3 regions of the Mesorhizobium sp. WSM4807 genome follow, and region 1 is predicted to be linked to each of the others. Evidence: predicted binding sites of a transcription regulator. Region 1 holds the regulator's gene; each other region holds the start of a gene.
What was found. The regulator PhoB, encoded in region 1, activates phosphate uptake and scavenging genes when phosphate is short. The targets are predictions, from matches to a motif close to TGTCATNNANCTGTCAT.

Region 1 (3,258 bases):
ATAAATAATGACAGGGCCTGCTGCTTCTGCCACTATTTGTCGGACATTACCGACGGCTTCCGATTCATGAGCGGCCGCGGCAATAGGGAGGAAGCAAAAGAATGTCGGTTGGAATCCGTCATGACGATTTGCGCCGGCGCAACCGGGCCATGGTGATTTCTGCGGTACGCCGGGCCGGCCAGCCGTCGCGGACCGAGATCGCCGCAACCACCGGCCTCAGCCATTCGACCATATCGGCGATCTCTTCCGACCTGATCCAGGAAGGCATCCTGACCGAGAGCAAGGCGAGCGAGACCGTTTCGATGAAACGCGGCCGACCGCAGGTCGGCCTCAGCCTCAATCCGGAAGCCGCTGCGGTATTGGCGGTCGTGTTGTCGCTGAATTTCCTGTCGGTCGCTGTCATCGATTATGCCGGACAGGTGGTCGCCGAGGAACAACGCCGGCTGGACACGCTGACCATGTCGCGCGACGAGCTGATCGACGAATGTGTCGCCATCGTGCGGCGCCGGATCGAAGACCCCGACCTCGACGTCCAAAGCGTCGCCCGCATCGCGCTGGCGATCCAGGGCATCACCGATTCGCATGCGCGCGCCATGTTGTGGTCGCCGATCACGCCGCAGACTAACATCGCCTTCGCCGACATTCTGGAACGCGAGTTCGGCATCCCGGCCATCATGGAGAACGACTGCAACATGATGGCCGTGGCGCTGCGCTGGCGCGAGCCGGATCGCTACCGCGACGATTTCATCGCCATCCTGCTCTCGCACGGCATCGGTATGGGGCTGGTGCTGAAGGGCGAACTGTTCACCGGCACCCATTCCTCGGGCGGCGAATTCGGCCACATGATTCATCGGCCGGGCGGCGCGCTTTGCCGCTGCGGGCGGCGCGGCTGCGTCGAGGCCTATGCCGGCAACTACGCCATCTGGCGCAACGCAAGGCAATTGAGCGAGAACGCAGAGCCGGTCGCCGATGTCAGCGACGCCGAGATGCGGGCACTGGCGGCCCGGGCGCGCCAGGCGGACGGACCGGAGCGCGAAGCCTACCGCAAGGCCGGCGAAGCGCTCGGCTTCGGGCTCGGCAGCCTGTTCGCGCTGATCGATCCGGCGCCGGTCGCCATGGTCGGCGCCAGCGCTGCCGCCTTCGACCTGATCGAGCCGGCCCTGCGCGAGGCCATCGCCCAGACCGCCGGCGGCCATCATTCGGGTTCGATTTCCTTCGACACCGAGACGAACGAGCTGCCGCTGATCCGCGAAGGCTGCGCCTTGCGGGCGCTGAGCTTCGTCGACCAGGAGATTTTCGCGCCGGGCATACAAGGGAAGTCCGGCATGATCAGGAAGCACGTGGCCTGACTCCGAAAGGCAAGGAACGGATTGCAACTTGGGGATGTGTTGAGATTCAGGTCAGGCCGCGCCGGCTCGAAGACGGGCGCGAGCCGACCAGACTGCGTGAGTTCCGAGAACCGGAACGGAGCGTACTTTTGGGTACGTACCGGAAGCGCAGGAAATCGCCGGTCGCAGGCCGGCATCACCTGGATATCAGCTAGTCTTCCCTGATCGCATAGCCCGCGCCGCGGATGGTGCGGATGACATCGGGCATGCGACCATTGTTGACCGCCTTGCGCAACCGTCCGACATGGACGTCCACCGTGCGCTCGTCGATGTAGATCGTCTCGCCCCAGACATTGTCTAGCAACTGGCTGCGCGAGAAGACCCGACCCGGGTGCCGCATCATGAATTCGAGCAGCCGGAATTCGGTTGGCCCGAGCCGGATCTCGCTCTTCTTGCGATAGACCCTGTGCGATTCGCGATCGAGCACGATGTCGCCGACCTTCAGCACGCTGGACAGCACTTCGGGCTTGGCGCGGCGCAGCAGCGCCTTGATCCTGGCCATGAATTCCGGTGTCGAGAACGGCTTGACCAGATAGTCGTCGGCCCCTGTCGAGAGGCCGCGCACCCGGTCGCTCTCCTCGCCGCGTGCAGTCAGCATGATGATCGGCAGCCGCTCGGTTTCGGGGCGCATCCGAAGGCGTCGGCAAAGCTCGATGCCGGAAACCGCCGGCACCATCCAGTCGAGCACCAGAAGATCGGGCACGTTTTCCTGCAGCCGGATTTCGGCCTCGTCGCCGCGCGTCACCACCTCGACCTGATAGCCTTCGGATTCCAGATTGTAGCGGAGGAGGACGCCCAGCGGCTCTTCGTCCTCCACCACCATGATGCGTGGCGCGATCATCGACCGGTCACCCCCGTCATGTCGCCGGCGCCGACATCGTCGTTTCGTCGAGCTTCGGGCGATCCGCCGGCAATTGCTGCCCGGTCACGACATAGTAGGCGTTTTCGGCGATGTTGGTGACGTGATCGCCGATACGCTCGAGATTCTTGGCGCAGAACAGAAGATGCGTGCAGGCGGTGATGTTGCGCGGATCCTCCATCATGTAGGTCAGGAGTTCGCGAAAAACCGCCGTGTATTTCACGTCGATCTTCTGGTCGTCGGCGCGCAGTTCTTTCAACGCGCCGGCATTGCGCGACACATAGTGCTCGACCACGCCGCGGAGCTGCACAAGAACGAGATCCGCCATCGCGTCGATACCGTGCGAGAGATTACGCGGCGTGGCGCTCTGCCCGACTGCGCTGACCCGCTTGGCTATGTTCTTGGCCAGGTCGCCGATGCGCTCGAGATCGCCGGCCATGCGGATTGCGCCAACCACGGCGCGCAGATCTTGCGCCATCGGCTGCCGCTTGGCGATCAGCGTGATCGCACTATCGTCGAGTTCGCGCTGCCGCGCATCCATGATGGCGTCGTCCGAGACGACGCGCTGCGCCATCGCATTGTCTGATGCAAGCAACGCGCGGATCGAGGCTGCGACCATCGCGGCGGCGAGCTCGTCCATATCGCGGATCAGCCTGTCGATGTGCTCCAGTTCCTCGTCGAAAGATGCGACGGTGTGTTCACCCATGATACTGTCCTCGTGTTCGAAATTCGCCGCCGGACCGCTCAGCCGAACCGGCCGGTGATGTAGTCCTGGGTGCGCTTGTCGTCGGGGTTGGTGAACATCTTGTCGGTCGCGCCCTCCTCGACCAGATAGCCGAGATGGAACATCGCCGTGCGTTGCGACACGCGCGCTGCCTGCTGCATCGAATGGGTGACGATGACGATCGTGTAGTTCTGGCGCAGTTCGTCAATCAGTTCCTCGACGCGGGCGGTGGCGATCGGATCGAGCGCCGAACAGGGCTCGTCCATCAGGATCACTTCCGGCGATAC
Region 2 (3,258 bases), on a different contig from region 1:
GTTGCGGGCATGATCTCGTCAACACGCTGATTTGACCGCGCGCTGACCGACACAGCGTCGTTCTGACCAGCCGGTTCAGCCGCCGTCGGTCTGCCCGCGCCATCGCTGTAGCGCCCATGCAGCCAGCCAGCACAGCATCGCCCAGGCGAAGCCGGCGCACCAGCCGGCCAGCACGTCGGATGGCCAATGAACGCCGAGATAGACGCGGCTGATGCCGACCAGCAGGGTGGTCAGCACCGCCAGTGCCAGCACATAGACCTTGGTCATTCGCCCAGGCAGGAAGCGCGACGCCATGCTGCCCAGCGTCAAATATGTCACCGCCGACAGCATCGCGTGGCCGCTCGGAAACGAAAGCGATGCCACGTCGGCGAGATGCGAGACCAGATCGGGGCGCGGCCGGTCGATTCCGAGCTTCAGCGTGCTCGACAGGGCCTGCCCGCCCGCCACTGCTACGAAAACGAGAAACGCTGGTCCCGGCCTATGGATCAGCAGCAGATAGACGATCACCGCCGCCGTCATCAGCACGAGCACGCTGGCGCTGCCGAGGCTGGTGATGTCGCGCATCGCCCCTTCCAGCCATGGCGGTCCGATCGGATTGTCGGGCTGGCCGGCTTCACGGAAGGCGAGCAGGATTTCCGTGTCGAAGGCGTGCGGCGTAGTGTCTCGCGCCACCTCCATCAGTTCCTCAAACCCCCACAGTCCGCCGGCGATGACCAGTCCGGCCAGCAGCACCGGGAATTCGATCCAGTTGAGCAGCTTGCTTGTGGTATTCTTCATCGGCCCATTCGTCCTACAGCGCCGCGTCCTTTTGGACGCGCAAAAGGACGCTGTAGCACTTTGATTGGCGCATGATCCCCAGCGAAATCGATTCCGATTTTCGGGGTCATGCGTAATTACAGTTTTTGCAGATAGGGCCCGAGCGTGATCAGTGCCACCGCTGCGATAGCGAGCACGATGCCGGTCGCCTGCAACGCATTGACGCGCTCGCCGAAGAACACCAGTGCCACTACGTTCACCGACACCAGCTGGATCACCGCCGACAGGCTGAACGACACCGACATGCCGAATTCACGGATCAGCCTCAGCATGATCAGATTGCCCGCCGAATAGAGCGCCAGAGTCAGAACGATCTTGCCGAGGCTGGGCGCCAGTCCCCATTGCTTGGCCGCCGTCGCCGCCAGCAGGAAGATCACAGTCGAAATGCCGAGCTGCCCCAGTCCCCAGAAACTCACTTTTTTGTCCCTCTCGACGCGGTGCCTCCGCGCCTGCCGCAGGTCTTGTTTCCGAAGCGTCGGTCGCGGTCAAGCCGGGGCTGATCATGGACACGAAATCGGGGCTGGAAATGGCCGGCAACGTCATCAAACTGTGATCTGCCGGCGATAGGCGGTCAGTCAAGCATTCTCTCCAGCCATCCCAAAGAAGCCAGAGGTAAGCCCCCATGACTGAACATCGCTCCCCCGACGCCCATTTCCGCACCAGCCTGCTTGAGGAAAACGATGGGCCAGGTGCCAATCCCACCGACAACCAGACGATGGGCGAGATCATCGCCGCGCGTTTCTCGCGCCGTGGTTTCCTGCAGGGATCGCTCGCGGCAACCGCCATCGCTGCAACCGTCAGCCCGCTGGCGCTGATCCTCGCCGACGATGCCCGCGCCAACGGCGGCTCGGCCTTCACCTTCGACGAGGTCGAGGCGGGCGTCGACGACAAGCATCATGTCGCCGCCGGCTATGACGCCGATGTGCTGTTGCGCTGGGGCGATCCGCTGTTTGCCGATTCGCCGGAATTCGATCCGACAAAACAGTCGGCGCAGGCCCAGGAAAGACAGTTTGGCTACAACAACGACTATGTCGGCTACATCCCGCTCGACGGCTCGGCCGAGCATGGCCTGCTGGTGGTCAACCACGAATACACCAACCCGCATCTGATGTTTCCGGGCCTCGTCACTATCGTCGAGGGCGAGGCCAAGCAGGCGCCGCTGAGCAAGGAACAGGTCGACGTCGAGATGGCCGCCCATGGCGGCACCATCGTCGAGATCCGCAAGGTATCAGGCAAATGGCAAGTAGTGCGCGACGGCAAGCTCAATCGCCGCATCACCTCGAACACCGAGATGGCACTGTCCGGCCCCGTCGCCGGCCACGACCGCGTCAAGACCAGTGCCGATCCGACCGGCACGAAGGCCATCGGCACCGTCAACAATTGTGCCGGCGGCGTCACGCCCTGGGGCACCTACGTCATGGCCGAGGAAAACATCCACGGCTATTTCTCCGGCGAATTGCCGGCCGATCACGCCGAAGCCGCCAACTACAAGCGCCTGGGCATTCCCGAAGGCGCCTATGAATGGGCTGCGCATTATGACCGCTTCGACATCGGCAAGGAGCCGAACGAGCCCAACCGCTTCGGCTGGATCGTTGAGGTCGACGTCAACGATCCGACCTCGGTGCCGAAGAAGCGCACTGCCATGGGCCGCTTCAAGCATGAGGGCGCTGAATCGATCGTCGCCAAGGATGGCCGTGTCGTCTTTTATCTCGGCGACGACGAGCGCTTCGACTATGTCTACAAATTCGTCACCGCCGGCAAGTTCAACGCCGAGGATCGCGCCGCCAACATGGATCTTCTCGACGACGGCACGCTCTACGTCGCCAAATTCGCCGAGGACGGGTCGATCGAATGGCTGCCCATCGTCTTCGGCCAGGGCCCGCTGACGGCGGAGAACGGCTTTGCCAGCCAGGCCGACGTACTGATCGAGACGCGCCGTGCCGCCGATCTGCTCGGCGCCACCAAGATGGATCGCCCCGAGGATATCCAGCCCAATCCGACGACCGGCAAAGTCTACGTCATGCTGACCAACAATTCGAAGCGCAAGACGGATCAGGTCGATGCCGCCAACCCGCGCGCCGAAAACGCCTTCGGCCACATCATCGAGATCGTCGAGGACGGTGGCGATTTCACTGCTGCCAAGGGCAAGTGGGAAGTGCTGCTGAAATGCGGCGATCCCTCGGTGGCCGAAGTCGGCGCCACCTTCTCGACCGCAACCACCGCCAATGGCTGGTTCGGCATGCCGGACAATTGCGCCATCGATTCGGCCGGCCGGCTCTGGGTCTCGACCGATGGACAGGGCCCGAAGGCCACCGGCCGTACCGACGGCCTGTGGGCGGTCGACACCGAGGGCGAGGCGCGGGCGACATCAAAGCTGTTCTTCCGCGTGCCGATCGGTGCTGAACTGTGTGGCCCGCTATTCACGCCCGACGACCAGACCGC
Region 3 (3,258 bases), on a different contig from region 1:
CAAAATCTCTATCCGGCAAACGGCCTGTCGCTGGCTGATGCCGCCGCCGTCGAATTCCTGGCGATCGGGGCGCACGGCGTGCGGCGCTCGCTAACAGATCCCGGCGCGCGCACGCTGGTCATCGGCGCCGGGCCGATCGGCCTCGGCACGGCGCTGTTCGCCCGCATCGGCGGTCTCGACGTGACGCTGCTCGACATGAGTGCGGAAAGACTGGGTTTTGCCGCAAGTGAACTCGGCTTCGCCACGCTCGACGGTTCACGGCAGTCTGCGACCGATCTGGTGAAGGAGGCGACCGGCGGCGAAGGTTTTGACGTGATTTTCGATGCCACCGGCAACACCCAGTCCGTCCGTTCGGCCTTCGCCCATGTCGCGCATGGCGGGACGCTGGTCCTGGTCAGCGTCGTCAAGGACGACATCATCTTTTCCGATCCTGAATTCCACAAGCGCGAGATGACGCTCATCGGCAGCCGCAACGCGCTACGCGCCGATTTCGACCATGTCGCCGCTTCGATCCGCAACGGCGCGGTGCCGCTGGCAAAGCTCGTCACCCATCGCACGACGCTTTTGGACACACCGCGCGACCTCGCCCGCTGGGCGCATGAGAAATCCGGTCTGATCAAGGCCGTCATCCAGGTCGGATGAAACCGGAACGCCCTAAAGCGAGATGCGTCAAAACAGGGCATCCGGTTTGTTTTTGTTCCACTTGGCTACAAAGATGCACCAAGGTCTGTTGAGATTCGGGTCAGGCCGAGTCGGAGTCGAAGACGGGCGCGAAGCGACCAAACAGGTGGGTTCCGAGAACCGGAACGCAGCGTACTTTTGGGTACGTGAGTACCGGAAGCGCAGGTATCAGCCATTTGCAGGCCGGTCTCACCTGAATATCAACACACCTTAAAGCGCCGATATCTTGAGCTCGACCCGCTCAGCCGGGAACCGCGTTTCGGCGAACTGGATCGGCTCGCCGTCCGGGGTAACGTTGACGGCGACCGTGACCAACACGATGGCGCCGGGCTGCAGATCGAGATCGGCAAGGTCGGCGGCGTCCGCGTGGCGGGCCGACAACACCGTCGATTGTCTGAGATAGTCACCGATGCCGAAACGCTGGAACGAGGCGGTCACCGATCCGGTTTCGGCCATGGCGGCATCGATGCCGGCGAAGCGAGCCGCGTCGAACCAGCCGGTGGCACGCGAGACCGGTTGCCCATCGGCTTCGCCGCGCGTCTCGAGGCGAATTACATTCGAACCCTTGGCAAGCCCCAGCCCTTCGGCGACGCGCCGGCTGGCCGGTTCGACCGCCGATTCGAGCAGCACGCTGCGACGCTCCGACGCCTGCCCTTGCAAGCCCTCCGAAAAACGGGTGCGCGCGCCGATCGGATAGGACAGGCGCTTGCGCGACAACACGAAGGTGCCGCGCCCCTGCTCGGCCCTGAGCACGCCATCCTGCACAAGTGCTGCGATGGCGCTGCGCACCGTATGGCGGTTGACGCCATAGCGCTCGGCCAGTGCAACTTCCGGTGGCAGCGCAGCATTCTCGGCAAAGTCGCCGACGGCGATCGAATGCATGATCTGCTCGGCGATCTGCCGCCACAGCGAGACGCCGCTGCGCCGCTCCAAGCTGCTGGCCATCTGCTGACCGATCATCTCTTTGCCCCCGATCTTTTTCGCCCTGTCATCCATCCGTCATGGACAGGCTTTAGAGAATAGGTATAATTTGTATAATTGTCTACATCATTATACAAATTGGAACGAGAAGGAACGGCGGCCATGCGAGAACAGGAAGCGCGCGATCAGCAGCTTGAGCGCAAGGCCGTCATGGCGACGTTGGCGCAATCGACCGGCGACGATATCGTCCGCCTCTGGAACGAAGCCGGCCTGCCTTCGCAAGCAGAACTCCTGCGCGGCCCCGAAACCGGCCTGGTCACCGTGCGTGGCCGCATCGGCGGCGGCGGCGCGCCATTCAACGTCGGCGAGGCGACGGTCACCCGCGCGACGGTGCGGCTTGCCTCGGGAGAAGTCGGCCACTGCTACGCGCTGGGCCGTGACAAGCATAAGGCAAAACTGGCGGCGATCGCCGACGCGCTCTGGCAGGATCCCACCCGTCGTAACGAGCTCGAGACCAAGCTCATTGCGCCGCTGCAGGCCGCACTGGCCAGCGAACGTGAACGGCGGCGCGCCGAGACGGCAGCAACGAAGGTCGATTTCTTCACCATGGTACGCGGAGAAGACTGATGGACATCGCAACGCAAGCGATCGAGGGCGGCTTTTCCGATCCGGTGTTCGACGCCCAGACAGTGTTCCGCGCCGTGATGGATGCGATGGCGCGGCCGGGCACCCGGCAGCCTCTGCCGGTCTTTGCCCGCCCGCCGGCGCCGCTGTCGGCCACCGCGGGTGCCATCGCGCTGGCGCTGTGCGACAATGACACGCCGCTCTGGCTCGACCTCGTTTTGCAGGCCCCAGCAGCGGTGAAATCCTGGCTCGGCTTCCACACCGGCGCGCCACTTGCCAACACGCCAGCCGATGCGCATTTCGCGCTGATCGCCACGCCGGCCGAGATGATGGCGCTCGACGGCTTTTCACAAGGCACCCAAGACTATCCCGACCGCTCGATGACGCTGATCCTGCAGGTGAGCGATCTCGTGTCAGGCGTCCCTCTGCTGCTCGAAGGTCCTGGCATCGAAAGAACCGCGACAATCGCGCCGGCGCAGATGCCGCGCCACTTCGTCGAACAATGGAAGCAGAACAATCAGCGTTTTCCCCGTGGCGTCGACATTATCCTCGCCACCCCGGAAGGCGTTGCCTGCCTGCCGCGCACGACGCGCATCAAGACGATGGAGGCGTGATATGTATGTCGCAGTAAAAGGCGGTGAAGCGGCCATTGCCAACGCCCACGCCCTGCTCGCCGACCGCCGCCGCGGCGACCGTTCCGTGCCGGCGCTTCGCCTCGACCAGATCGTCGAGCAGTTGGCGCTCGGCGTCGACCGGGTGATGAGCGAAGGTTCGCTCTACGACCGCGAATTGGCGGCGCTGGCCATCGTTCAGGCGCGCGGCGACATGATCGAAGCGATCTTCCTGGTTCGCGCCTATCGCACCACGCTGCCACGCTTCGGCTACACCAGGGCGATCGACACCGGCGCGATGCTGGTCGAGCGGCGCGTGTCGGCGACCTACAAGGATCTTCCCGGCGGCCAGCTTCTCGGCCCGACCTTCGACTACACCCATCGGTTGCTCGATCCCGAGCTTGGCGGCGATGTCGCCGAG

Region 2: a site for PhoB is predicted at 1,354-1,370, ahead of AC0L3N_RS14860 (PhoX family protein). Genes of this name have one in related genera too.
Region 3: a site for PhoB is predicted at 1,668-1,684, ahead of phnF (phosphonate metabolism transcriptional regulator PhnF). Genes of this name have one in related genera too.

The regions. Positions count from the first base shown of each region.
Region 1 is NZ_JBVVQY010000005.1:188,121-191,378, forward strand. Features, by position in the region: gene AC0L3N_RS08730 (ROK family protein) at 102-1,349, shown strand; gene phoB (phosphate regulon transcriptional regulator PhoB) at 1,540-2,229, opposite strand; gene phoU (phosphate signaling complex protein PhoU) at 2,246-2,953, opposite strand; gene pstB (phosphate ABC transporter ATP-binding protein PstB) at 2,992-3,258, opposite strand, start outside.
Region 2 is NZ_JBVVQY010000009.1:221,724-224,981, reverse strand. Features, by position in the region: gene AC0L3N_RS14870 (phosphatase PAP2 family protein) at 76-777, opposite strand; gene AC0L3N_RS14865 (hypothetical protein) at 894-1,232, opposite strand; gene AC0L3N_RS14860 (PhoX family protein) at 1,439-3,258, shown strand, end outside.
Region 3 is NZ_JBVVQY010000011.1:153,609-156,866, forward strand. Features, by position in the region: gene AC0L3N_RS16950 (zinc-binding alcohol dehydrogenase family protein) at 1-642, shown strand, start outside; gene phnF (phosphonate metabolism transcriptional regulator PhnF) at 892-1,641, opposite strand; gene phnG (phosphonate C-P lyase system protein PhnG) at 1,765-2,229, shown strand; gene phnH (phosphonate C-P lyase system protein PhnH) at 2,229-2,840, shown strand; gene AC0L3N_RS16970 (carbon-phosphorus lyase complex subunit) at 2,842-3,258, shown strand, end outside.